DNA from 4 places in the Serratia montpellierensis genome. Region 4 is predicted to be linked to each of the others. Evidence: predicted binding sites of a transcription regulator. Region 4 holds the regulator's gene; each other region holds the start of a gene.
The links. The regulator LexA, encoded in region 4, represses DNA repair genes until DNA is damaged. The targets are predictions, from matches to a motif close to TNCTGTATGTACATACAGNA.
Positions count from the first base shown of each region.

Region 1: umuD (translesion error-prone DNA polymerase V autoproteolytic subunit) is a predicted target of LexA. The motif match lies at 2,074-2,093, and genes of this name have one in related genera.
Region 2: uvrB (excinuclease ABC subunit UvrB) is a predicted target of LexA. The motif match lies at 3,206-3,225, and genes of this name have one in related genera.
Region 3: FUU19_RS23600 (metal-dependent hydrolase) is a predicted target of LexA. The motif match lies at 3,512-3,531, and genes of this name have one in related genera.

Region 1 is NZ_VOSN01000022.1:98,868-104,611, forward strand. Features, by position in the region: gene FUU19_RS22655 (glucosyltransferase domain-containing protein) at 1-391, opposite strand, end outside; gene FUU19_RS22660 (glycosyltransferase family 2 protein) at 393-1,304, opposite strand; gene FUU19_RS22665 (GtrA family protein) at 1,301-1,657, opposite strand; gene umuD (translesion error-prone DNA polymerase V autoproteolytic subunit) at 2,107-2,529, shown strand; gene umuC (translesion error-prone DNA polymerase V subunit UmuC) at 2,529-3,797, shown strand; gene FUU19_RS22680 (hypothetical protein) at 4,249-4,656, shown strand; gene FUU19_RS22685 (DUF4377 domain-containing protein) at 4,785-5,135, shown strand; gene FUU19_RS22690 (hypothetical protein) at 5,186-5,488, opposite strand.
Region 2 is NZ_VOSN01000005.1:653,050-658,793, forward strand. Features, by position in the region: gene yvcK (uridine diphosphate-N-acetylglucosamine-binding protein YvcK) at 1-711, shown strand, start outside; gene FUU19_RS08525 (VF530 family protein) at 718-984, opposite strand; gene uvrB (excinuclease ABC subunit UvrB) at 1,085-3,097, opposite strand; gene FUU19_RS24670 (hypothetical protein) at 3,629-3,751, opposite strand; gene FUU19_RS08535 (ATP-binding cassette domain-containing protein) at 4,206-4,928, shown strand; gene bioD (dethiobiotin synthase) at 4,956-5,630, opposite strand; gene bioC (malonyl-ACP O-methyltransferase BioC) at 5,623-5,744, opposite strand, start outside.
Region 3 is NZ_VOSN01000022.1:283,615-289,358, reverse strand. Features, by position in the region: gene FUU19_RS23620 (fructosamine kinase family protein) at 1-337, shown strand, start outside; gene FUU19_RS23615 (YniB family protein) at 373-933, opposite strand; gene FUU19_RS23610 (HdeD family acid-resistance protein) at 1,119-2,399, shown strand; gene hxpB (hexitol phosphatase HxpB) at 2,463-3,128, shown strand; gene FUU19_RS23600 (metal-dependent hydrolase) at 3,554-4,102, shown strand; gene FUU19_RS23595 (L-cystine transporter) at 4,284-5,675, shown strand; gene phnX (phosphonoacetaldehyde hydrolase) at 5,739-5,744, opposite strand, start outside.
Region 4 is NZ_VOSN01000021.1:252,097-257,840, forward strand. Features, by position in the region: gene FUU19_RS21815 (sugar O-acetyltransferase) at 53-625, opposite strand; gene zur (zinc uptake transcriptional repressor Zur) at 870-1,382, shown strand; gene FUU19_RS21825 (CsbD family protein) at 1,485-1,694, opposite strand; partial or broken gene dinF (MATE family efflux transporter DinF) at 2,010-3,347, opposite strand; gene lexA (transcriptional repressor LexA) at 3,449-4,057, opposite strand; gene FUU19_RS21840 (diacylglycerol kinase) at 4,160-4,528, opposite strand; gene plsB (glycerol-3-phosphate 1-O-acyltransferase PlsB) at 4,678-5,744, shown strand, end outside.

The DNA.
Region 1 (5,744 bases), on a different contig from region 4:
TGCCTAAAGAGTCATATCTGTAAGCGATATTTTGCAGCATGAATGGATTGAAAATTAGAAGAGCCGCAACTAATTTGTGTGAAGGAACTTCTAACCTCCATAAATGATCGCTAAGTAAAAGCGATGCCCCACCGATAAACAAGCAGGAAGCAATCATAGTATAGGGGTATAGATCAAGGTTATAGTGGCCACTGGCGGATAAAACTTTCATGAGAATATCTGCAACAGGCCGACCTAATCCTCTCCATCCATACTGACCAGTTATGGCTCTATCTAGATCATCCCTATAAAAAATACCAGCTTGGATTAATGGATAAATAAAAAGAAGAGCAATCCCTGAGTAAAGGAGCAGTGCTTTTTTGTCGATTTTACAAAACATTTTAATTCTCATCTCACTTCTTTATTATATAGCGTGGGCGACGTTTGGTTTCAATGTATATTCTACCAATATATTCCCCAAGCACTCCGATTCCTATAAGCTGTACACCGCCAAGGAAAAGAATGGAAACAATAATTGAAGGGTAGCCAGCTACCGGGTTTCCCCAAATAACCTTATCTATGATCATCCATGCGCCATACATGAAGGAAATTGCAGCAACAAAAAATCCAATGTAAGCCCAAACACGAAGAGGGAAGGTGGAAAAGCTTGTAATTCCCTCTATTGCCAAATTCCAAAGCTTCCAGCCATTAAATTTGCTGGTTCCTGCGACTCGCTCGGCTCTAGAGTATTCAACAATTTCAACATTTCCGCCAACCCAGCTAAGGATACCTTTCATAAATAGGTTTCTCTCTGGAAGTAATTTAATGCTTTCTACCACTTCCCTGGTCATCAGCCTAAAATCACCTACATTCTCTTCTATGGCCGGTTTACTTATTTTATTGTGTACTCGATAAAACCATTCTGCTGTTTTTCTCTTCATTCGGCCATCGCATTGCCTATCCATACGTTTAGCCAACACCACGTCTGCACCATCTTGCCACTTATTCAATAATAGTGGGATAACATCAATTGGATCTTGAAGGTCAACGTCAATTGGGATAATAGCATCGCCGGTAGCGGCTTCCAAACCAGCAAATAATGCAGGTTCTTTCCCGAAATTCCTGGAAAAATTTATCGATTTAACATTTTGATCATCATTAGATAAGGAAGACAGTATTTCTTCCGTTCTATCTGAGCTACCATCGTTGACGAAAACGATCTCTACATCTATATGCTGAAAAGGTTTAAACTGACGCACAGATTGGTAGAATAGAGGAATTGCTTCTTCCTCGTTGAATACGGGAACTACAAGTGAAATTTTCATTTATCTTCCCTGAAGACAACTAACTTAGAATAAATGAAGCCACAGATTAGGCTGATCACTGAAAAAGTAACGAGAGTTACAATTGGGTTTGCATGTAGCGTATCTGCTGCCCAACCGACAGAGAATGCCATACCTCCCATAAACAACACATACACCATATAGCGGTAAGTTGTAGCTTGTGCCTTGAACGTCCACTTGGCGTTAGCAAAGAACGAAACGGTTACAGCGATGCCAAAAGCGACAACATTTGAAACTGATTGTGAGAAACCGCTAAAGAGCATGAGCCCAAAAACAGCCCAGTGAGCCAGGGTATTCATTACCCCTACAGATGCATAACGTATAAAAGTATTCAATGCGTAAAATTCTTAAATGTTGGTTTGCCATATTCTGCCATCGCATGATATTGATGGCAAAATTTTCTAGCCCATCAAGATGATAAGTAAGCACAATCACTATCGTTGGGGCATGGTGACATACTGTAGTAACAACGTATGACTCCCAGCACGCCGTCCGTCAGCGTTGCCTCACGCCACCTGATAGTTGGGTTCTGGCGCTCCTCTCAGACTGATATCTCAAGGGATAATGTCGCGATAAACATCGGCATAGTGTTCTACTTGTGGACGCGAAAACGCGCTGAAGGTCGAACTTCGATCGTGAGTTGTAGCCTGGAGGGAACTCGGCCATTCATCGAAACTATCTTTCTTTACCGATCAATATCCTACCTTTCTAACAAAAATCCGAACTTTCCCCCGTCAAAATCTTGCGCATATACTGTATAAAAACACAGTAACAAGGCAACATTATGACTTTCTTTTATCCAACACCAAACCCAACCAAGCTCAAAATCCCGCTTTTCGCCGACAAGGTGCCGGCGGGGTTTCCCAGTCCTGCAGCAGATTACGTCAGTTCGCGCATCGATCTGAACGAGTACTGCATCAGCCATCCCAATGCGACCTATTTTCTCTATGCGACAGGTGATTCCATGCTTGAGGCCGGGATCACTGAGGGCTCTATGCTTGTTGTTGACCGCAGCATCAGCCCAGCCCATGGAGATATTGTTATTGCCAGCATAGCCGGCGAGTTCACCGTGAAGCGTCTCTGTTTGCATCCTCGCGCGCAATTGGAACCCATGAACCCGAAGTATGAGCCGATCCTGCTTCATGATGGCGGTGACGATCTGGAGGTGATGGGCGTTGTTGTGTCTTCGATAACGAGGCTCAAGTGATGTACGCGCTTGCTGATGTGAACAGCTTCTACGCGAGCTGCGAAACGTTGTGGCGCCCAGATCTGCGAGGGCGTCCTGTCGTCGTTCTGTCGAATAATGACGGATGCGTCGTAGCCAGGAGCAAGGAAGCGAAGGCGTTAGGGTTAAAGATGGGAGAACCCTATTTCAAAATTAAGCGGGAATTTGAGCGCGCAGGGGGCATCGCGTTCAGCAGCAACTATGAGCTATACGCCGACATGTCTCAGCGTGTGATGGCTGTTTTAGAAGAGATGGCGCCACGCGTAGAAGTGTATTCAATTGACGAAAGTTTTCTTGATCTGACTGGAGTTCGTAACTGCATTGATCTGGATACTTTCGGCCGCCAGGTGAGGGCCAAGGTACTGCGCAACACTGGGCTAACTGTAGGCGTTGGCATTGCCCAAACCAAGACGTTAGCCAAGCTGGCAAACTTCGCGGCGAAGAAGTGGGACAAGACTGGCGGAGTAGTGGATCTGTCCAATGAAGGGCGCCAGCGCAAATTGATGGGCCTCGTGCCTGTCGATGAGGTCTGGGGTATCGGACGCCGGATATCGAAAAAGCTCAACATGATGGGTATAGAAACGGCACTCCAACTGGCCGATGCAAGCACTACGATGATCCGCAAGCATTTCAGCGTTGTGATAGAGCGAACCGTCCGCGAGCTACGTGGTCAGCCTTGTCTCGAGCTGGAGGAGTTTGCGCCGACAAAACAACAGATCATCTGCAGCCGCAGCTTCGGAGATCGGATCACCGAGTATGACCAGATGCATCAGGCTATTTGCATGTACGCGACGCGTGCAGCGGAGAAGTTGAGGGAGGAGCATCAGTATTGCCGGCATGTCAGCGCGTGGCTCAAAACCAGCCCATTTGCCATCAATGAGGAATACTATGACAACACCGCAAGCATAAAACTGAGCACGCCAACGCAGGATACTCGGGACATTATCGCTGCGGCTATGCGTTGCCTGGATGCGGTTTGGCAACCTGGCCATCGATATCAGAAAGGCGGGGTGATGCTGCAGGATTTTTACAGTCAAGGTGTGGCTCAGTTGGGGTTGTTCGATGAGTACAAGCCACGGCATAACAGCGAGCAACTGATGGGGGTGCTTGATCGGATCAATAACTCGGGAAGGGCAAAACTGTGGTTTGCAGGACAAGGGGCGCATCAGGTGTGGTCAATGAAGCGTGAGCTACTGTCGCCGGCATACACGACACGGCTGAGTGATCTGCCACGTGCGCGAGTATATTAGCGTTTGTGATTGAGAGTTTTAGTACCTAAATTATTCCGAATTGCTCCGAGGGTTCTGGTAACTATCTGAAATTAAAAGCATGGAATGCAAGGTATAGCAAGGGATTGCAAAGGCTGAAAGGTTGATAAGGCATTGTTAAAAAAGGATATTTTCATTCTTTTTCGTATAAAGGAATCGTATTCGGTCTTTTTTTGTGTGATTGATTTATAAGTAAATTCCTCTTAATCCGCAAGCAACAATCTCCGCTCCTCTTTTCGAGTCACAGCCACCAACCCGATCTCCATCCTTATTCCCCACCCGCACATATCGCTAATTTAGCCGCACCAAAAGTCATTACGTCATGTATGGCGCTGATAAGCTCCGGTCATTGCTCCCATCACCGGTTAAGCGAGAGCGGCATTATGGGGAATATCAAGATATTAGGCGTTGTAGTTGTAAAAGGACACCTGCGTTGAACGATCGGCTGAGTCGGTTGAAGAGGGCGTTGCCCGGCTATCTCGAGGCGTGGCGTGAGGGGATTTTACCCTCTGACTGGGGGCAGGTGGCTAATCCTGAAGTGGTTGCCGCCCTGTTGGCGGAGTGGGAGGCGCTAAGCGAATTGGCGTCTCGGTTCGAAACCGCCACTGAAACTCCCTCCGAACCGGCTGCATTTTGGCAGGCGCGTGCCGAGCAGATGGCGCAGCGCAATCGCGAACTCAGTGCCCAACTGGCGACGCCAGTCCGTTTGCCCGGCGCGCGGGTGGCATTCTTTGGCTATGTGAAAACGGCGGTGATGGACGCCAGGCAGGTGAGGGCGGCGATTCGTGATGCCGGTTTTCTCATCGATACTGATGATATAAACGACAACGTACCGTCATGACCGCTGTCCTGTAACGTATGAGAATAAGCGCGAGCGAATAATGTCGCCTCTGTGATACGGAGCAAGGTTCAATTCATCCAGTCAATTTGTTAGGATCGTCTGACCTACATGACTATTGGTGCAGTACATTGAAAATCAAAGCGTTGTTATTTGTTGCGTTGGCCGCATTGGCCGGCTGCAGCCAGGAGGGAACCTCAATGAATCAGCCCGCAAATGAGAAAGGCGGCCAAACGGAAGTGTTGCTGGTAAACAGCGCGCTGGTGGACTGCGTGGGCGTCGGCCCGATGAAGTGCATGCAGGTGCGTCGCTCCGCGCAGCAGCCGTGGGAGTTGTTCTATACCGGCATCGAGGGTTTCACCTTCGAACCGGGTTATCAGTATCGGCTGAAAGTGCTTGTTACCCCGGTGGAGAACGTGCCGGCCGATGCCTCATCGCTGCGTTATACGCTGATTGAGCAGCTGGAAAAGAACAAGGCGTAATGGATCTACCTTGTCACCACCAAATGGCGTTTCATTTGGTGGTGACGACTTCAGGAAAGTTTGTCTTTTTTCTTTCTTCTGGAGGATTCGAAAGTGGCGAAGGCATGTGCAAGAGCAAACCCCAACGCACAGTAGCGTAGAGGCCAATTTTCTTTGGTCCATGTTTCAGAGTCAGCAATAAACATCGCGTTGCCGTTGGCAAAAAGGGTAAATTGCCAGCAAAGGATTAAAAAACATATCGTAACCAGAACGACATAACCCTTGGAACCCAGAGGCGGTCTGAAGCCGTATTTCACGGCCAGACAGGCCGCGGCAGCGAGAGTAGAAAGAATATAATATAAAGTTGGTTCCATCACTGTTCCTGGTGATTTTATCTTCCCTGATATTCGACCGAAAAACAGCCACACCATAACGCAACGCCAGAAGCATGATCAACTTTTGCTGATTTAAGAGGGAAGGCTTGAACGCGCTGAGGGTGCGAAGCGTGGCGCGTGGAGGCATCACGATGCGGAGTTGGGCAACCCTGATCCCTCGACTAAACTGGTCTGTTCACTGCGCTTGTTTTCGCACTTTCTTAAGTATATCGAGAAAATCAGGTATATTGTCCTT
Region 2 (5,744 bases), on a different contig from region 4:
CTGATCACCGAACCGAGCGTCGCCTCGGCGATGTTCGAATACCGCTTCAGCGGCAACGGCGAACTGGCCGGCCACAACCTCGGCAACCTGATGCTGAAAGCGCTGGATCACCTGAGCGTGCGCCCGCTGGAAGCGATCAACCTGGTACGCAGCCTGTTGAAGGTGGACGCGGCGCTGATCCCGATGTCGGAGCAGCCGGTGGATTTGATGGCGCACGATCACGAAGGCAACCATGTTTACGGTGAAGTGAATGTCGACCAGCTGACCCATATGCCGCAGGAGTTGATGCTGTCGCCGCCGGTCAACGCCACGCGCGAAGCGCTGGACGCCATCGCACAGGCCGACGTGATCCTGATCGGGCCGGGCAGTTTCCTCACCAGCCTGATGCCGCTGCTGCTGCTGGACGATCTCACCCAGGCGCTGCGCCGCAGCAGCGCCAGCATGATCTATATTGGCAACCTCGGCCGCGAGCTGAGCGTGGCCGCCGCGGCGCTGTCGTTAAAGGATAAGCTGACGCTGATGGAAGAGAAGATCGGCCGCCGGATGATCGATGCGCTGATCGTCGGCCCGGCGGTGGACGCCAGTGAAGTGCAGGATCGGGTGGTGATTCAGCAACCGCTGGAAGCGAGCGACATCCCCTACCGCCACGATCGCCAGCTGCTGCGCCAGGCGCTGGATCACGCGCTGGTGGAGCTGGCCGCGCGCCGCTAACCGAATTTAACCGTCTCGCCCGCGCAGCCAGGGATTATCGCTGGCTGGGGCGGGATGGCTGATCATATCGATATACAGATCTTCCACCTCTTTACGCGCCCAGGGCGTGCGACGCAAAAACTTCAGGCTGGACTTGATGCTCGGATCGCTGAGGAAGCAGTTGATGCGAATGCGCGCGCCCAGTTCGGACCAACCGTAGTGATCCACCAGTTTATTCAGCAGTTGCTCCAGCGTTACGCCGTGCAGCGGGTCTTTAGACTGGTGTTGGCTCATGTTCGGTACTCTTCGTGGTCAAATCGGGCCGCACACCATAACAGCTTTGGCGCGGCCGACAAGGAATTTTGACGCCCGCGGCGCGGGCGCCGTCCAACGGTCAGGAAATCGCGATGAACTGCTCGCGCAGCTGGTGGATCTCGTCGCGCAGCGCAGCCGCCTGTTCGAACTCCAGGTTTTGCGCGTGGGTGTACATTTGCGCCTCCAGATCGCGGATTTTCTGATCGAGCGCTTTCGGCGTAAGGTTCTGAAGCTGAGCGCCGCCGTCCACCGCCTTGCCCTTGCCTTTGCTCTTGGCGCGGTTGACCGGCTGGCCGATCTGCAGAATATCGCCGATCTTCTTGTTCAGCCCCTGCGGCACGATGCCGTTGGCTTCGTTGTAGGCCTGCTGCTTGGCACGACGCCGCTCGGTTTCACCGATCGCCTTGGCCATCGAATCGGTGATGCGATCGCCATACAGGATCGCCTTGCCGTTCAGGTTACGCGCCGCGCGGCCGATGGTCTGGATCAGCGAACGCTCGGAACGCAGGAAGCCTTCCTTGTCGGCGTCCAGAATCGCCACCAGCGACACCTCAGGCATGTCGAGCCCCTCACGCAACAGGTTGATGCCCACCAGCACGTCGAACTCGCCCAGACGCAGGTCACGGATGATTTCGACCCGTTCCACGGTATCGATATCCGAGTGCAGGTAGCGCACGCGCTCGCCATGCTCTTCCAGGTATTCGGTCAGGTCTTCCGCCATGCGTTTGGTCAGGGTGGTCACCAGCACGCGCTCGTTGATCGCCGCACGCTTGCGGATCTCGGAGAGCAGATCGTCCACCTGGGTGCCCACCGGCCGCACTTCCACGATCGGATCCAGCAGCCCGGTCGGGCGCACCACCTGATCGATCAGATCGCCACCGGATTTCTCCAGCTCATATTTGCCCGGCGTCGCGGAAACGTAGATGGTCTGCGGCGCCAGCGCCTCGAACTCCTCGAAGCGCAAGGGGCGGTTGTCCAACGCCGACGGCAGGCGGAAGCCGTACTCCACCAGCGTTTCCTTACGCGCGCGGTCCCCCTTGAACATCGCGCCGATCTGCGGAATGGTGACGTGGGATTCGTCGACCACCAGCAGGCCGTCCGCCGGCAGGTAGTCGAACAGCGTCGGCGGCGGCTCGCCCTCGGCGCGCCCGGACAGATAGCGCGAGTAGTTTTCGATGCCCGAGCAGTAACCCAGCTCGTTCATCATCTCCAGATCGAACTGGGTGCGCTGCGTCAGGCGCTGCTCTTCCAGCAGCTTGTTGTTGGCCAGCAGCACCTTGCGGCGGTCCGCCAGATCGACCTTGATCTCTTCCATCGCCTGCATGATCCGCTCACGCGGCGTCACGTAGTGCGATTTCGGGTAGATGGTAAAACGCGGCACCACCTGCTCAATCTGCCCGGTCAGCGGATCGAACAGCGACAGCCGCTCCACTTCCTCGTCGAACAGCTCGACGCGCAGCGCCAGCTCGTCCGATTCCGCCGGGAAGATATCGATCACCTCGCCGCGCACGCGGAAGGTGGCGCGTTGGAAAGCCTGATCGTTGCGGGAATACTGCAGCTCCGCCAGGCGGCGCAAAATGGATCGCTGATCGATGATCATGCCCTGGGTCAGGTGCAGCATCATCTTCAGGTAAAGATCCGGATCGCCCAGGCCGTAGATCGCCGACACCGACGCCACCACCACCACGTCGCGCCGTTCCAGCAGCGCCTTGGTGGCGGAAAGACGCATCTGCTCGATGTGTTCGTTCACCGAAGCGTCTTTTTCAATGAAGGTGTCGGAGCTGGGCACGTAGGCTTCCGGCTGGTAGTAGTCGTAGTAGGAGACGAAGTACTCCACCGCATTCTCCGGGAAAAACGCTTTCATCTCGCCGTACAGCTGTGCCGCCAGCGTCTTGTTCGGCGCCATCACCATGGTCGGTCGATTCAGATCGGCTATCACGTTGGCGATGGTGAACGTCTTGCCCGAACCGGTGACTCCCAGCAACGTCTGGTGCGCCAGGCCGTCTTCCAGCCCCTCTTCCAGCTTGCGGATGGCTTCCGGCTGATCGCCGGCCGGTTTGAACTCGGAATGCAGTTTGAAAAGTTTACTCATTGCTCGGCTACCCTGTGGAGATGCGCGCGCTCAGGCGGCCAGCCGGCTCTGCGCCGGATATGGCCCCTAATTATGGAAAGTGTCGGCGATTTGCGCCAGTGCCCATGATACTGGATATAAAACCAGCTTCAAGCGGATTCGTCGCCGCGATCGATGCGGCGGCAACGCCCCTGCACCGTGGCGTTACAGCCCGGTGACATTTTTATTGTCAATAACAGATTTATCCCCAGAACTTGCCGCGAATTAACTTATTGATAGCACGGCGTCGAAAAATCATACATAGAGGCCTGATCAATACCCCTGCGTCTTGATTTTAATTAAATTATTGATATTTAATAATATTAATAAAAAGACGAGAATGCGGACAAAGCGAACAGAACCCGCGTCGGCTCTCGCTTTACAGCGTTTTTCTAAATCTAATGCACAAGGTTATCCACAGGAATAGTGGATAACTCTCACCGCCCCGCCCGGGGCGGGAGTTACAGAAAGAAAGCTTTTCGCCCTTTACACTCGCCAAAATGCCTTTTTTAGTTATTTTTTCATAAAAATATCGCTTTGTTTATGCCGATTAATACTAAAAATCCCCATTGCCAAAATCGCATCGGCCCCTTTCTCGCGGATCGCTCTTGACGGCGGCGCAATGCCTTGCACCATGCCCTCACCGAAGAGCACCACAAGAGTGCAAAAAACGTCCGGGTTAACTTCCCCGCGTATTTTCAGGCTGTCACGGCAGCGCGCGTCAGGCCTGACCGGCGGTTAACAAGGCGATAACAATCCCCCGTTTTCACCCGGTGGCAAAATTGGCCTGGGAGTTGCTTTATCTTCCTGCGTATAAATGCGGTGCGGCAGCATGATGCGCTGTCTGCCGCTTCGTGTAACCCTTGCGGCGCTATCGCCCGTAAAAGCGCAAGAACGACACCAAGTCGTCACAAGCGTCGTTTTTAACGACATATTGACTGTCATTCCGTCCACCGCAGGCCTTGCTCTGGCTCATCGGACGGACGGCATTTTGTTCCAGACATGGCCACACTCGGGAAATTCGCCGCGCATGCGGCCTTTGCAGTCCCCCACCAACGAGTGAAACGAGCGTCTATGAGGAGAATGCCAAATGCTGAGCCTGAGGTCGGTCAATCAATTTTACGGGCAGAACCATACCCTGTGGGACATCAACCTGGAGCTGCCGCGCGGTCAGTGCACCGTGCTGCTTGGGCGCAACGGCGTGGGCAAGACCACGCTGGTCAACTGCATCATGGGGCATGTGCCGGTGGTGAGCGGCAGCATGACCTGGCTGCCGGCGGATCAGCCGCCGCAAAACCTGCTGCTGCAGCCGATGGAACGCCGCGCCGCGCTGGGCATCAGCCACGTGCCCCAGGGGCGGCAGCTTTTCTCACAGCTGAGCGTAGAAGAGAATCTCCAGGTGGCACAAATGGCCGGGCGCGGCGCCCCTCGCCGCATTCCGCCGCTGATCTACAGCCTGTTCCCCCATTTGCGCCAGATGCGCGCTCGCCGCGCCGGCGATCTGTGCGTGGGCGCCCAACGCCAGCTGGCGATTGGTCGGGCGCTGGCTCAGGAGCCGGCGCTGCTGATCCTCGACGAACCGACCTCGGGCGTCCCCCCTTCAATCGCCGCCGATATCGGCAACGTGATCCGCAGGCTCAACGATGAATTGGGCATGACCATTTTATTGGTGGAGCATCAGCTGCCGTTCGTGCGTCGGGTGGCGGATCGTTTCTGTCTGTTAGACAGGGGGCGCACGGTGGCGCACGGCGCGCTGGCGCAGCTGGATGAGGCGCTGATCGGCGCCGGGCTGGCAGGGCAAGAAGAAGGATGAGGGAGAGAAGCCCCCCTCATTGAGCGTTTATAGCAGGCTGATGTCCAGATACTCCCCCAACGGCGCCCGTTCGGCCTGCGGCAGATGCGGGATTTCGCCCAGCAGCGGCGCAGGCAGCATGCGGCGCAGCGTGGCCAGGTATTCCTGATGCCGCCGCCCCGGCGGCGTCACGTCGTTGGCGATCCAACCGGCCAGCGTCAACCCCGCCTGTTGCACCGCCTGCGCCGTCAGCACTGCGTGGTTGATGCAGCCCAGTTTAATGCCCACCACCAGGATCACCGGCAATTGTTCCTGCTGCACCCAGTCGGCGAAAGTGTACTCCGCCGACAGCGGGGTAAACCACCCGCCGGCGCCCTCGACCAGCACCCAGTCGGCGCGCTGCTCCAGCCGGCGCAGGCCGTCGGACAGCCGCGCCGCGTCGATCGGCCGACCTTCATCGGCGCTGACGATATGCGGCGAGGTCGGTTCGGCAAAAACGTAAGGGTTCACTTCGTCGTAACGAAGCGCCACGCCGCTGTTGGCCTGCAGCGCCAGCGCGTCGCCGTTGCGCAGCCCCTCGGCGGTCATCTCGCTGCCGGAGGCCACCGGCTTATAGCCGGCGCTGCGGTAGCCCGCCCGGTTGGCGGCCTGCAGCAAGGCGCTGCTGGCGACGGTCTTCCCCACTTCGGTGTCGGTGCCGGTCACGAACCAACGTTTAATCACGATAAATCACTCCATAAGCCAGATGATAGCTGAGCGGAAACTGCCCCTGTCGGCACGGGTAAGCCGCCTGCAACGCGGCGAGACGGCCGCGCGACATCAGGCCGCCCTCGCGCC
Region 3 (5,744 bases), on a different contig from region 4:
GCGTTTGCAGCACCACCAGCCGCAGCCTTCGCTGCTGCATGGCAACCTGTGGCCGGGCAACTGCGCGATGACCGCCAACGGGCCGATCCTGTTCGACCCGGCCAGCTACTGGGGCGACCGAGAGTGCGATTTGGCGATGCTGCCGCTGTATCCGGAGCTGCCGCCGCAGATCTACGACGGCTATCAGAGCGTATGGCCGCTGGGGGCCGGGTTTATTGAGCGCCAGCCGTTGTATCAGCTGTACTACCTGCTTAACCGCAGCAACCTGTTCGGCGGCCAGCATCTGGTGGCTGCGCAACGTGCGGTGGAGGCGCTGTTGCAGCCCGAAGCGTCGTAACGTTCCAGGGCGCCGCTTGGCGCCCCGTTCATGGCTCAGGCCGCGCCGGCCAACTGCCCCAACAGGCGGATCACGAACCAGGCGATCACCGCAATCACGATCGGCAGGATGTACAGCGGGAAGTACTGCAGGAAGATGGTGTGGTGCGGCAGCGTGATGCGCTGCTCCAGCTGTTGGCGCGTGTGCCCTTCGCTGCCCTTGGCCTGCTCCAGGATCATCTGGTCTTCCAACCCTTCGCGGATGAACTTGACCTGGCGCGACATGCGTGCGCCTGAAGCCTGCAGCGCCAGCCCGACGAAGATCAGAATATAGATGATGATGAACATCAGATTGGCGCCGCTGAACAGGCTTTTATCGACGTCAGGCACCGGCGAGTTGTACCAGAAAAGGTTCAGGAACGGCGTGTTGAAACGCACCATGTCCACCATCACGTGAACAAAATCCAGCATCACCGCGTTGATGCCCTTGGTTTTTTCACTGTGCTGGTAGACAAAGCCCAGCACGGAAATCAGCGTTGACAGCAACGCCGGGATAAAAACCACCCATCCGAGAATGCGTTTCAAAATGGCGATACGCCCGGCCTGTTGATACGTCATGTGTTCCCCTTGTTAGCGACGTAACCGAATCGGCTAAGTCTACCTGCAGTTGGCGAAACTCGCCCACCGTTTTCTTCATTCCCGCTGTGCTACAAGCTTAGCCGAATTCGCCGAAATCAACTGCTTAACGACGTCCGGGCACTATCATTGAAGAAATCACGTTATCCGTTTAGTCAGAGGCCGCCATGATTCGACTGATTATCTTATTGCTGGGCGCACAGGCGCTGCACGGCCAGCGCCGCCTGCTGCTGCTTTTCGGTTGGCTGTGGATAGCCGCAGGGGCGCTGATGTTGTTCGACATACTGCAGGATGGCCGCTCGGTGCTGGCGCTGGATGCGCTGGCGGTCATCCTGGCGCTGGAGGGGCTGGTGGCGATATCCGCCGCGCTGGTGATCGGCTCTTCGGCCAGCAGGCCGGTGTTGCTGAAAGGGCTGGGCTTCGTGTTTATGGCCTTTTTAATGTTGGACGTGCCTGCAGACGATAACATCGTCGCCACCGTGGTATTTGGCAGCGCGCTGCTGCTTGACGGTGCCGTGCGCATCGCCTCCTCCACGGTGATTCAACACAGTCGATGGAAAGCCGTGGCGCTGGCGGGCGGCGGCGAGATCCTGCTTTCGTTGATGATTTTTGTCGGCTGGCCGGCGCCGCATCGGATGACGGTGCCCTTTTGCCTCGGCGTGATGATGGTGCTTTCCGGCTGGGCGTTATTGCGTATCGCCCGGAGACTGACAAACTTCTCTCTGAATCAGCACCCCACGCGGCAGCCGCCGCACCCGGCGGATGAGGCTGTGCCGCTCACGGTGTACGTCTGGACACCGATTGGTGCGGCTAAAGATCCACGCCGGCGTTACATCGTCGACCGATATATCGCGGCGGTCGATGGCGGTGGCAATATCTCCACCGGTCATGCCGCCCTGGCGCTCGCGCCGGATGTGTATATCAGTCACTACCCGCTCAACGACATCAGCCATTCCGTTCAGGATTTCCGCCAGTTGTTGCATGCCGGCGAACAGAACAACGTCGACGGGCGTTTTCTGCCCGACCTGTCGGGCGAGATCGCCGCCTGGTGCCCCCCGGACAAGAAAATTCAGTTCTATCGCTATAACCCGGCGGCGCTGCGCGCATTCTGGCTGCATTATCGGCAAGACGCCACCTACAATCTGACCCGGCGTAACTGCTCCACCACGGTCATCGGCGCGCTCGACAGCGCGCTGGAGGGCGTGCTGGGCGATAAACATCTGTGGCGCCGTTTTCTGTTACTGGTGCTGGATCCCAATCTATGGATGCTGGCGGTACTGCGTAGCCGTGGCGAAAGCATGACCTGGACACCGGGGTTAGTGCTGGACTATGCGCGCATGTTGCAACAGGTCACCGAGCGCCAACACCAACGCTGGTGGCTAAAGTTACGCGAGATGTGGAACATCCTTCGCTTTGGCAAAAGCCAAACGCGCAGGCAAAGATTTTAGTCTCGCCGCCGGCGATGATAGAGTGTCGGCACATTCATCCGCGCCGGCAGGAGTTAACCGCTAATGGCTTATTCGCAACGCATTGAAACCGCAATTTTTGATATGGACGGCTTGTTGATCGACTCGGAACCGCTGTGGCTGCAGGCCGAGCTGGATATCTTCGGTGCGCTGGGTTTGGATCTGTCCGACCGTCACAAGCTACCGGACACGTTGGGGCTGCGCATCGATCTGGTGGTGAAGATGTGGTACCAGGCGATGCCCTGGCAAGGGGTTTCGCTCGATGAGGTGTCGGCACGGATTATCGAACGCGCCATCGAACTGGTGCACGAGACGCGCCCGCTGCTGCCGGGCGTTCGGCAGGCGCTGGAGCTGTGCCGCAGTCAGGGGCTGAACATCGGTCTCGCCTCCGCCTCACCGCTGCACATGCAGCAGCAGGTGCTGAAGATGTTCGATCTTGAAGGTTACTTCGATCAATTGGTTTCCGCCGAATACCTGCCGTACAGCAAACCGCACCCCGAGGTCTACCTGATTGCCGCCGAGCGCCTGGGCAGCGATCCGCTGCGCTGCATCACGCTGGAAGACTCCTTTAACGGCATGATTTCCACCAAGGCCGCGCGCATGCGTTCCATCGTGATCCCGGCCGCCGAATACCGCCACGATCCGCGCTGGGCGCTGGCGGACCACAAGCTGGACACCCTGGAACAGCTCACCCCCGCCCACTTTGCCTGACCTGCGGCGCCGGCCACCGGCGCCCTGACTTTTCCGTTCTGCGTCATAAAAGGGATCCGTGCCGCAAAACAAACGAAACAGCGTTTCATTATTATTGAATCGGCATGCTGTTGTTATTATGCTGGGTGGCAGGGAAAGCGACGGTCCGCGAAACGTTGTCACTGCCACGCAGCGCTCTTCGCGGCCGCCGCTTCCTCCCGCCGCTGCGTACTGAAAACCGCCCTTATTTCTCTCCGTTCCGCACAGCCCATTGCCCGCTTTTTGTTCACGCCCGTCAAAAGCGATGATTTGTTACGTATTGCCGTAACAAGCCGTTGTAAAACCGGGAAAAATAAACAATTGGTTACAGGGTAACTGCTTCCACTACTGGGAATTTTCCCATATACTGGATAAATTAACAGTTTACCAGCCGGAATCGCAACAGCATGACTGCGGAAGGACATCTCATTTTCTCTGTCGCTTGCGCGATCTTCGCCAAGAAGGCGGAAGTCACGCCAGAGCTGGCTACCGGCGACTGGTGGCACATCATACCCGCCGCGCTGCTGACCTCGCTGCTGCCGGACATCGATCATCCCAAGTCGGTACTGGGCCAGCGTCTGCGCTGGATTGCCCTGCCCATCGCCCGCGCCTTCGGCCACCGCGGCTTCACCCACAGCCTGCTGGCGATCGCCGGCGGCATGGCGCTGTTCCAGCTGGACGTGCCGCGCAGCTGGCCGATCCCGGCCGACGCGCTGCACGCCATGATCATCGGTTACTTCAGCCATCTGCTGGCCGATATGCTCACTCCCGCCGGCGTTCCGCTGCTGTGGCCATGCCGCTGGCGTTTTCGCCTGCCGCTGCTCAACTCGCAAAAAGGCAACCAGCTGGAGCGCGTGCTGTGCCTGTGCCTGGTGGCGTTTGCCATCTGTTGGCAAGGTGATTTCACCCTGCCGGTGCAATCCTATGTCGAGCAAATCAGAAATATCAGACTCTGATCACAAAAACCCGCTCAACCCATCACCTTCATGTATATAAAACAAACAAAAACACACAAAAAGCTATATCAAATTCCATTTGGATATAAGTAGGCCACTCGGCAAACTGTTACGATATTTACATCGCGACATACGTGATGCGTAGTCGTTTTTATAAGAAAGATTATTGGAGACATTGGGGATGAATCTTCCGCTCGTGATTAACGTGCTGGTGTTTGTCGCGCTCCTGTTGCTGTTGGCGCAAACCCGCCACAAGCAATGGAGCCTGGCGAAAAAAGTGCTGGTCGGCCTGGTGGTCGGCGTGGTGTTCGGCCTGGGCCTGCAGCTGGTGTACGGCTCCGACAACCCGGTGCTGAAAGAATCCATCAGCTGGTTCAACATCGTCGGCAACGGCTATGTGCAACTGCTGCAAATGATCGTCATGCCGCTGGTGTTCGCCTCGATCCTGAGCGCGGTGGCCAAGCTGCATAACGCCTCTTCTCTGGGCAAAATCAGCGTCCTGACTATCGGCACGCTGCTGTTCACCACGCTGATCTCGGCGCTGGTGGGCGTGCTGGTCACCAACCTGTTCGGCCTGACCGCCGAAGGCCTGGTGCAGGGCGCGCAGGAAAGCGCGCGTCTGACGGCGATCCAGACCAACTACGTGGGTAAACTGGCCGATCTGACCGTGCCGCAGATGGTGCTGTCGTTCATCCCGAAAAACCCGTTCGCCGATCTGACCGGCGCCAGCCCGACGTCTATCATTAGCGTGGTGATTTTCGCCACCTTCCTCGGCGTGGCGTCGCTGCAGCTGCTGAAAGACGACAAGCCGAAAGGCGAACGCGTGCTGGTGGCTATCGACACCCTGCAGGCCTGGGTAATGAAGCTGGTGCGTCTGGTCATGAAGCTGACGCCTTACGGCGTGCTGGCGCTGATGACCAAAGTGGTCGCTGGTTCCAACATTCACGACATCGTCAAGCTCGGCAGCTTCGTGGTGGCCTCGTACATCGGCCTGGCCATCATGTTCGTGGTACACGCGGTCCTGCTGGCCTTCACCGGCGTTAACCCGATGAAGTTCTTCCGCAAAGTGTGGCCGGTGATCACCTTCGCCTTCACCAGCCGCTCCAGCGCCGCCAGCATTCCATTGAACGTGGAAGCGCAGACCCGTCGTCTGGGCGTGCCGGAATCCATCGCCAGCTTCTCGGCGTCGTTCGGTGCCACCATCGGCCAGAACGGCTGTGCGGGCCTCTACCCGGCGATGCTGGCGGTGATGGTTGCGCCGACCGTCGGCATCAACCCGCTGGACCCGGTGTGGATCGCCACCCTGGTTGGCATCGTCACCATCAGCTCCGCCGGTGTGGCGGGCGTGGGCGGCGGCGCCACCTTCGCCGCGCTGATCGTACTGCCGGCGATGGGCCTGCCGGTGACGCTGGTCGCGCTGCTGATCTCGGTCGAACCCCTGATCGACATGGGCCGTACCGCGCTGAACGTCAACGGCTCCATGGCAGCAGGCACCATCACCAGCCAGCTGATGAAGCAAACCGACAAAGCCGTGATGGACAGCGAAGACGAAGTCGAATTGGCTCACCGCTAACGCCGTCTCAGAACGAAAAAACCGGGGATTATCCCCGGTTTTTTTATGCCCCGCGTTCGGTCGTTACGG
Region 4 (5,744 bases):
GCTATTATAACGACAATCGGCGCCGTTGGGAAAACCCGCCTTCGCTTCCCCCCTATTCCAACGCGCGGATAACCCGGCACGGCTGCCCCAGCGCCAGCACATTGGCCGGGATGTCGCCGGTCACGATGCTGCCCGCGCCGATAGTCGTGCCGTCGCCGATGGTCACTCCCGGCAGGATCACCACGTTACCACCGATCCACACGTTGTTGCCGATGGACACCGGCTGTGCCGAAGTGCGGAAAGGAAAGGCCGGGTCGCCGGTAAAGCGTTCGCCAGCCTTCAGCGGGTGGCTCGGCGTGTAGATTTGCACGTTGGGGCCGATCAGCGTGTTGTCGCCGATGGTGATGGTATTGCAATCGAGGAACACCGCATTGACATTGATAAAACAGTTCTTGCCGATACGAACATGCTGCCCATAGTCGCACCAGAATGGCGTTTCAATCCAGCTCGCCTCGCCCCAGGCGCCGAACAGCTCACCGAGCAGGCGGTTTTTTTCGTCCGCCTGATGCGAATCCAGCTCGCCCAGGCTTTTGGTTAACGCTCTGGCCCGATGGTACATAGCAATCAGTTCTTCATCGCGGCTGTTGTACTCCAGGCCGCTTAACAGCTTCTCTCTTTCCGTCATCACACAAGGCTCCTGCTCATAGCGGGGTGAAACGCGTTATACCGCCCTCGCCCGCCGCTCTCCAGCGCTAAAACCGGCAATGTTGATTTGCCGCCCGGCGGAGGGGAAAAGTTGTGATGCATCTCTCTTTTAGCGACCTCGACGCGCTTTTCCCTGCGCTATCCTCAGGGGAAAAGGGGGCAACTCTCGGCGATTCGCCGTAATCATGGTAAAATCGGCTTTTTTACGTACCGGGATATTTGCGATGAACTCAACCACCCAGGAAAAGCTGTTGGCACAGGCGGAACGCCTCTGCCAGCAACGCAATGTGCGATTGACGCCGCAACGGCTGGAAGTGCTGCGTCTGATGACTCAGCAACCCGGTGCAATCAGCGCTTATGACCTGCTCGATCTGCTGCGCGTCGCCGAACCGCAGGCCAAGCCGCCGACGGTATACCGCGCGCTGGATTTTCTGCTGGAGCAAGGGTTTATCCATCGAGTGGAATCGGCCAACAGTTACGTGCTGTGCCACCATTTCGAACAGCCGATGCACACGTCCGCACTGTTTATCTGCGACCGCTGCGGCCAGGTGACCGAACGCACGACAGAAGGCGTAGAGGAAACGCTGCAGAAACTGGCGCAGGAAGCCGGATTTGCGCTGCGGCACAGCGTGGTGGAAGCACACGGTCTGTGCGCCGGCTGCGTGGAGGTTGAGGCGTGCGACAGCAAGCATGACTGCGCCGAACACGATCACAGCATCGCCATCAAGAAGAAGTAATACGAAGTCAGGTACCTCCCTGTACCTGCGGCCGGGGCGCCAGAGGATGAGAGCGACGCCGGCCTGCGCTGGGTAAGCCGCCTTCAATGGCGGCCCTGCAGATTACCAGCGGTGTTTGGTGTGATCTTCCCAGGCTTTCACCTCTTTCTCGGCCGCCTCTTTCTGGTAACCGTAGCGCTCCTGGATTTTGCCGACCAGCTGTTCGCGTTTCCCTTCGATGACCGTCAGATCGTCATCGGTCAGCTTGCCCCATTTTTCCTTCACTTTGCCTTTAAGCTGCTTCCAGTTACCGTCGGCTTGATCTTTATTCATAGTCTCTCCGTTAACCTGTGGTGAATCAGTGATCCCTGTCGCCGGCCGGGGTTAACCAGAAATTTTTCTGACCGATACCCCCTTCACCTTAAGGAATACCGTTCCCCTTTATTCTCCAGCCACATGATTCATTCTAGTTGAACATGGAAATAAAAAAGCCAAACATCAGAATAAAAAACCATTAAAAAACAAAATAAAAATAAAAAACGCCAACAAACAACGAACTAAGCCGGGAAAAACCAGGCTGAAAACATGTAAGCAAACATGAACCAAAACATAAGGGAAATTAATAATTAACCCAGCAAAGCGTCCGGTTTAGCGAGCGGCAAACCAGCTGCCGCGCACCTGATGGCGGTGCCAAATCCAACCCAGCGCCACGCCGCGCAACGTCAGAAACACCGCCAGCGCCAGCCAAAGCCCGTGGTTGCCAAGCAGCGGCACGCTGAACAGCGCCACGCCATATCCTGCCGCGGCCACCGCCATGCTGTTACGCATCTCGGCGCCGCGCGTGGCGCCGATAAACATGCCGTCCAGCAAATAGCACCACACCCCGACCAGCGGCAGAATGACCTGCCACGGTAAATAGTGGGCGGCCAACGCACGCAGCTCCGGTAAGGAGGTCAACGCCGCCACGATCTGCTGGCCTGGTGTATGCCATCACCGGCCGAAGGCCAACGCGACCAACCCCGCCTGCCTGCAGGCCGCGTGCCACACCTTACGCAGTTGGCTGTCGTCCCGGGCACCGTAGGCGTGGCCCGAATGGGCCTCCACCGCATAAGCGAAGCCGTCGAGCGCATAGGCGGTAAACGTCAGCAGGTTCATCAACACCGCGTTAACCGCCACCACGTCGCTCCCCAGGCGAGCGCCGAAAATGGTCAGCGATGCGAAGCACAGTTGCAGCAACAGTGAACGCAACATGATGTCGCGGTTAAGCGCCAGCAGCCGACGCAGATCGCCACGCCAGGCCTGACGCAGCATCGGCAGGGTGATACCGCGCAGGCGCATTACCCGCCACGCCAGCCACAGGCCAAGCAAGAACGTGGCATATTCGGCGATGGCGGTTGCCGCCGCCGCCCCTCGCACGTTCCAGCCCAGGCCCATCACCAGCCAGATATCCAGCACGATGTTCAGCAGGTTGCCGACGATCAGCAGGATCACCGGCGCCCGCACGTACTGCACGCCGAGCAGCCAGCCCAGCAGCACCAGATTAGCCAGCGCCGCCGGCGCACTCAGCCAGCGGATTTCAAGAAAACGCCGCGCCTGTTCCAGCACCTCGCCATTACCACCGACGATCCGCAGCGCCAGTTCGATCAGCGGGTAGCGCAGCAGGACGATCGCCGCCCCGGCCAGCAGCGCCAGCAGCAGCGGCTGCATAAAGGCGCGCGCCAGCGCCTGCGGGTTCTGTGCCCCCAGCGCCTGCGCCGCCAGGCCGGTGGTGCTCATGCGCAGGAACAACAGCAGCATGAACAGGAAGCTGGTCGCCACCGCGCCGATCGCGACGCCCCCCAGATAGATCGGGCTGTCGAGGTGGCCGATCACCGCGGTGTCCACCAGCCCGAGCAGCGGTACGGTGATATTGGAGAAAATCATCGGCAAAGCCAGGCGCCACAGGGCTTTATCGGTGTCGCTGGTGAAGACGGAAATCAAGCGCATGATGAAATGTTCCCGTAGCAGTGGCGAAGGACAAGGTCAGAAACAAAAACGCCCCAGAACAGGGGCGATTGATACAAGGGGTGGCACTGAGGGTGCGGCGATTAGATCCAGTCGCCGTTGCGTATCACGCCGACCGCCAGCCCTTCGATAGTGAAATTCTGCTGGCGCAGATCGACCACGATCGGTTGGAATTCGTTGTTCTCCGGCAGCAACTCGACCACGTTGCCGTGTTTTTTCAGGCGTTTGACCGTCACTTCGTCTTCGATGCGTGCCACCACGACCTGGCCGTTGCGCACGTCTTGCGTTTTGTGCACCGCCAGCAGATCGCCGTCCAGAATGCCGATGTCGCGCATCGACATGCCGTTCACCCGCAGCAGGAAATCGGCGCTCGGCTTAAACAGGGAAGGATCCACCTGGTAGTGCCCTTCGATGTGCTGCTGCGCCAACAGCGGCTCGCCGGCGGCGACGCGGCCGATCAGCGGCAGCCCCTCTTCTTCTTCCATCAGCAGGCGGATACCGCGCGACGCACCGGAGACGATTTCGATCACGCCTTTGCGTGCCAGCGCCTTCAGGTGCTCTTCGGCGGCGTTAGGCGAACGGAACCCCAGACGCATCGCGATCTCGGCACGCGTTGGCGGCATGCCCGTTTGCGAAATATGATCGCGAATCAGATCGTAGACCTCTTGCTGTCTGGTAGTTAGTGCTTTCATTCCGCCCCCTGTTTGTTTATACAGTCTTGCTGTGAGTATATACAGGTAAGCGCGGATTGGGAACCGAAGAATAAATAAAAATCAGTCAGTAGGCGCCTTTCGTCAGCCAAAATGCTGCCACAAGACCGTGCCCCAAACGAACAGCGCCAGTACGATCGCCAGCGACACCGCCGCCGACCCCATGTCCTTGGCCCGTCCGGACAGCTCATGGTGTTCGCTGCCGATGCGATCCACCACCGCCTCGATCGCGCTGTTCAGGATCTCGACGATCATCACCAGCGCTACCGATCCGATCAATAAAATGCGCGCTATCGCACCCACATCCAGCCAGACTGCCAGTATGATAGCCAAGAGGGTGACCACCAGTTCCTGTCGGAACGCCGCCTCGTGTTGCCAGGCGGCGGAAAGCCCTTTATAGGAATAGCCGGCGGCCTTGATGATGCGGGTCAGTCCGGTTGCTTGGTTTGCCATGTTTTCGTGCCTTTCTCAGAGGTCGGTCATAATAACAAGAGTCTAGAACAGTCCGCGCTGACGGCTCTCGGTTTTCGAACACCACAGATCTGCTACCCGGTTTCTGGTATGCTTGCGGCGCATTGCTAACAAGAGGCTTCACGTTGTTTATGTCAGGTTGGCGTAAAATTTATTATAAAATATTGAATTTACCACTTAAATTGTTGGTAAGAAGTAAGGTCATCCCTTCAGATCCGGTTACCGAGCTAGGGTTGGATCCCTCACGGCCGATTTTGTATGTTTTACCTTACAATTCCAAGGCGGATTTGCTGACGCTGCGCACCCAGTGCCTGGCGCAGGATCTGCCCGATCCGCTCAACTCGCTGGAGATCGACGGCACCGTGCTGCCGAGCTACGTGTTCATTCACGACGGCCCGCGCGTGTTCCGCTACTACACCCCGAAAGAAGAGTCGGTAAAGCTGTTCCACGACTATCTGGATCTGCATCGCAGCAATCCGGATCTCGACATTCAGATGCTTCCGGTTTCGGTCATGTTCGGCCGCTCGCCGGGCCGCGAAGGCCACGGCACGCCGCACCTGCGTCTGTTGAACGGCGTGCAGAAATTCTTCGCCGTGCTGTGGCTCGGCCGCGACAGCTTCGTGCGTTTCTCCAACACCGTTTCGCTGCGCCGCATGGCGACCGAACACGGCACGGATAAAACCATCGCGCAGAAACTGGCGCGCGTGGCACGCATGCACTTCTCGCGTCAGCGCCTGGCCGCGGTAGGCCCGAGCCTGCCGGCCCGTCAGGATCTGTTCAACAAGCTGTTGGCGTCCAAAGCGATCGAAAAAGCGGTCGAGGACGAAGCGCGCAGCAAGAAGATCTCGCACGAGAAGGCCCAACAGAACGCCATCGCGCTGATGGAAGAGATCGCCGCCGATTTCTCCTACGAAACCGTGCGCCTGTCCGACCGCGTGCTGAGCTGGACCTGGAACCGGCTGTATCAGGGCATCAACGTCACCAACGCCGAACGCGTGCGCCAGCTGGCGCAGGACGGCCACGAGATCGTCTACGTGCCCTGCCACCGCAGCCACATGGATTATCTGCTGCTGTCCTACGTGCTGTATCACCAGGGCCTGGTGCCGCCGCACATCGCCGCCGGCATCAACCTCAACTTCTGGCCGGCGGGTCCGATCTTCCGCCGCCTGGGCGCGTTCTTCATCCGCCGCACCTTCAA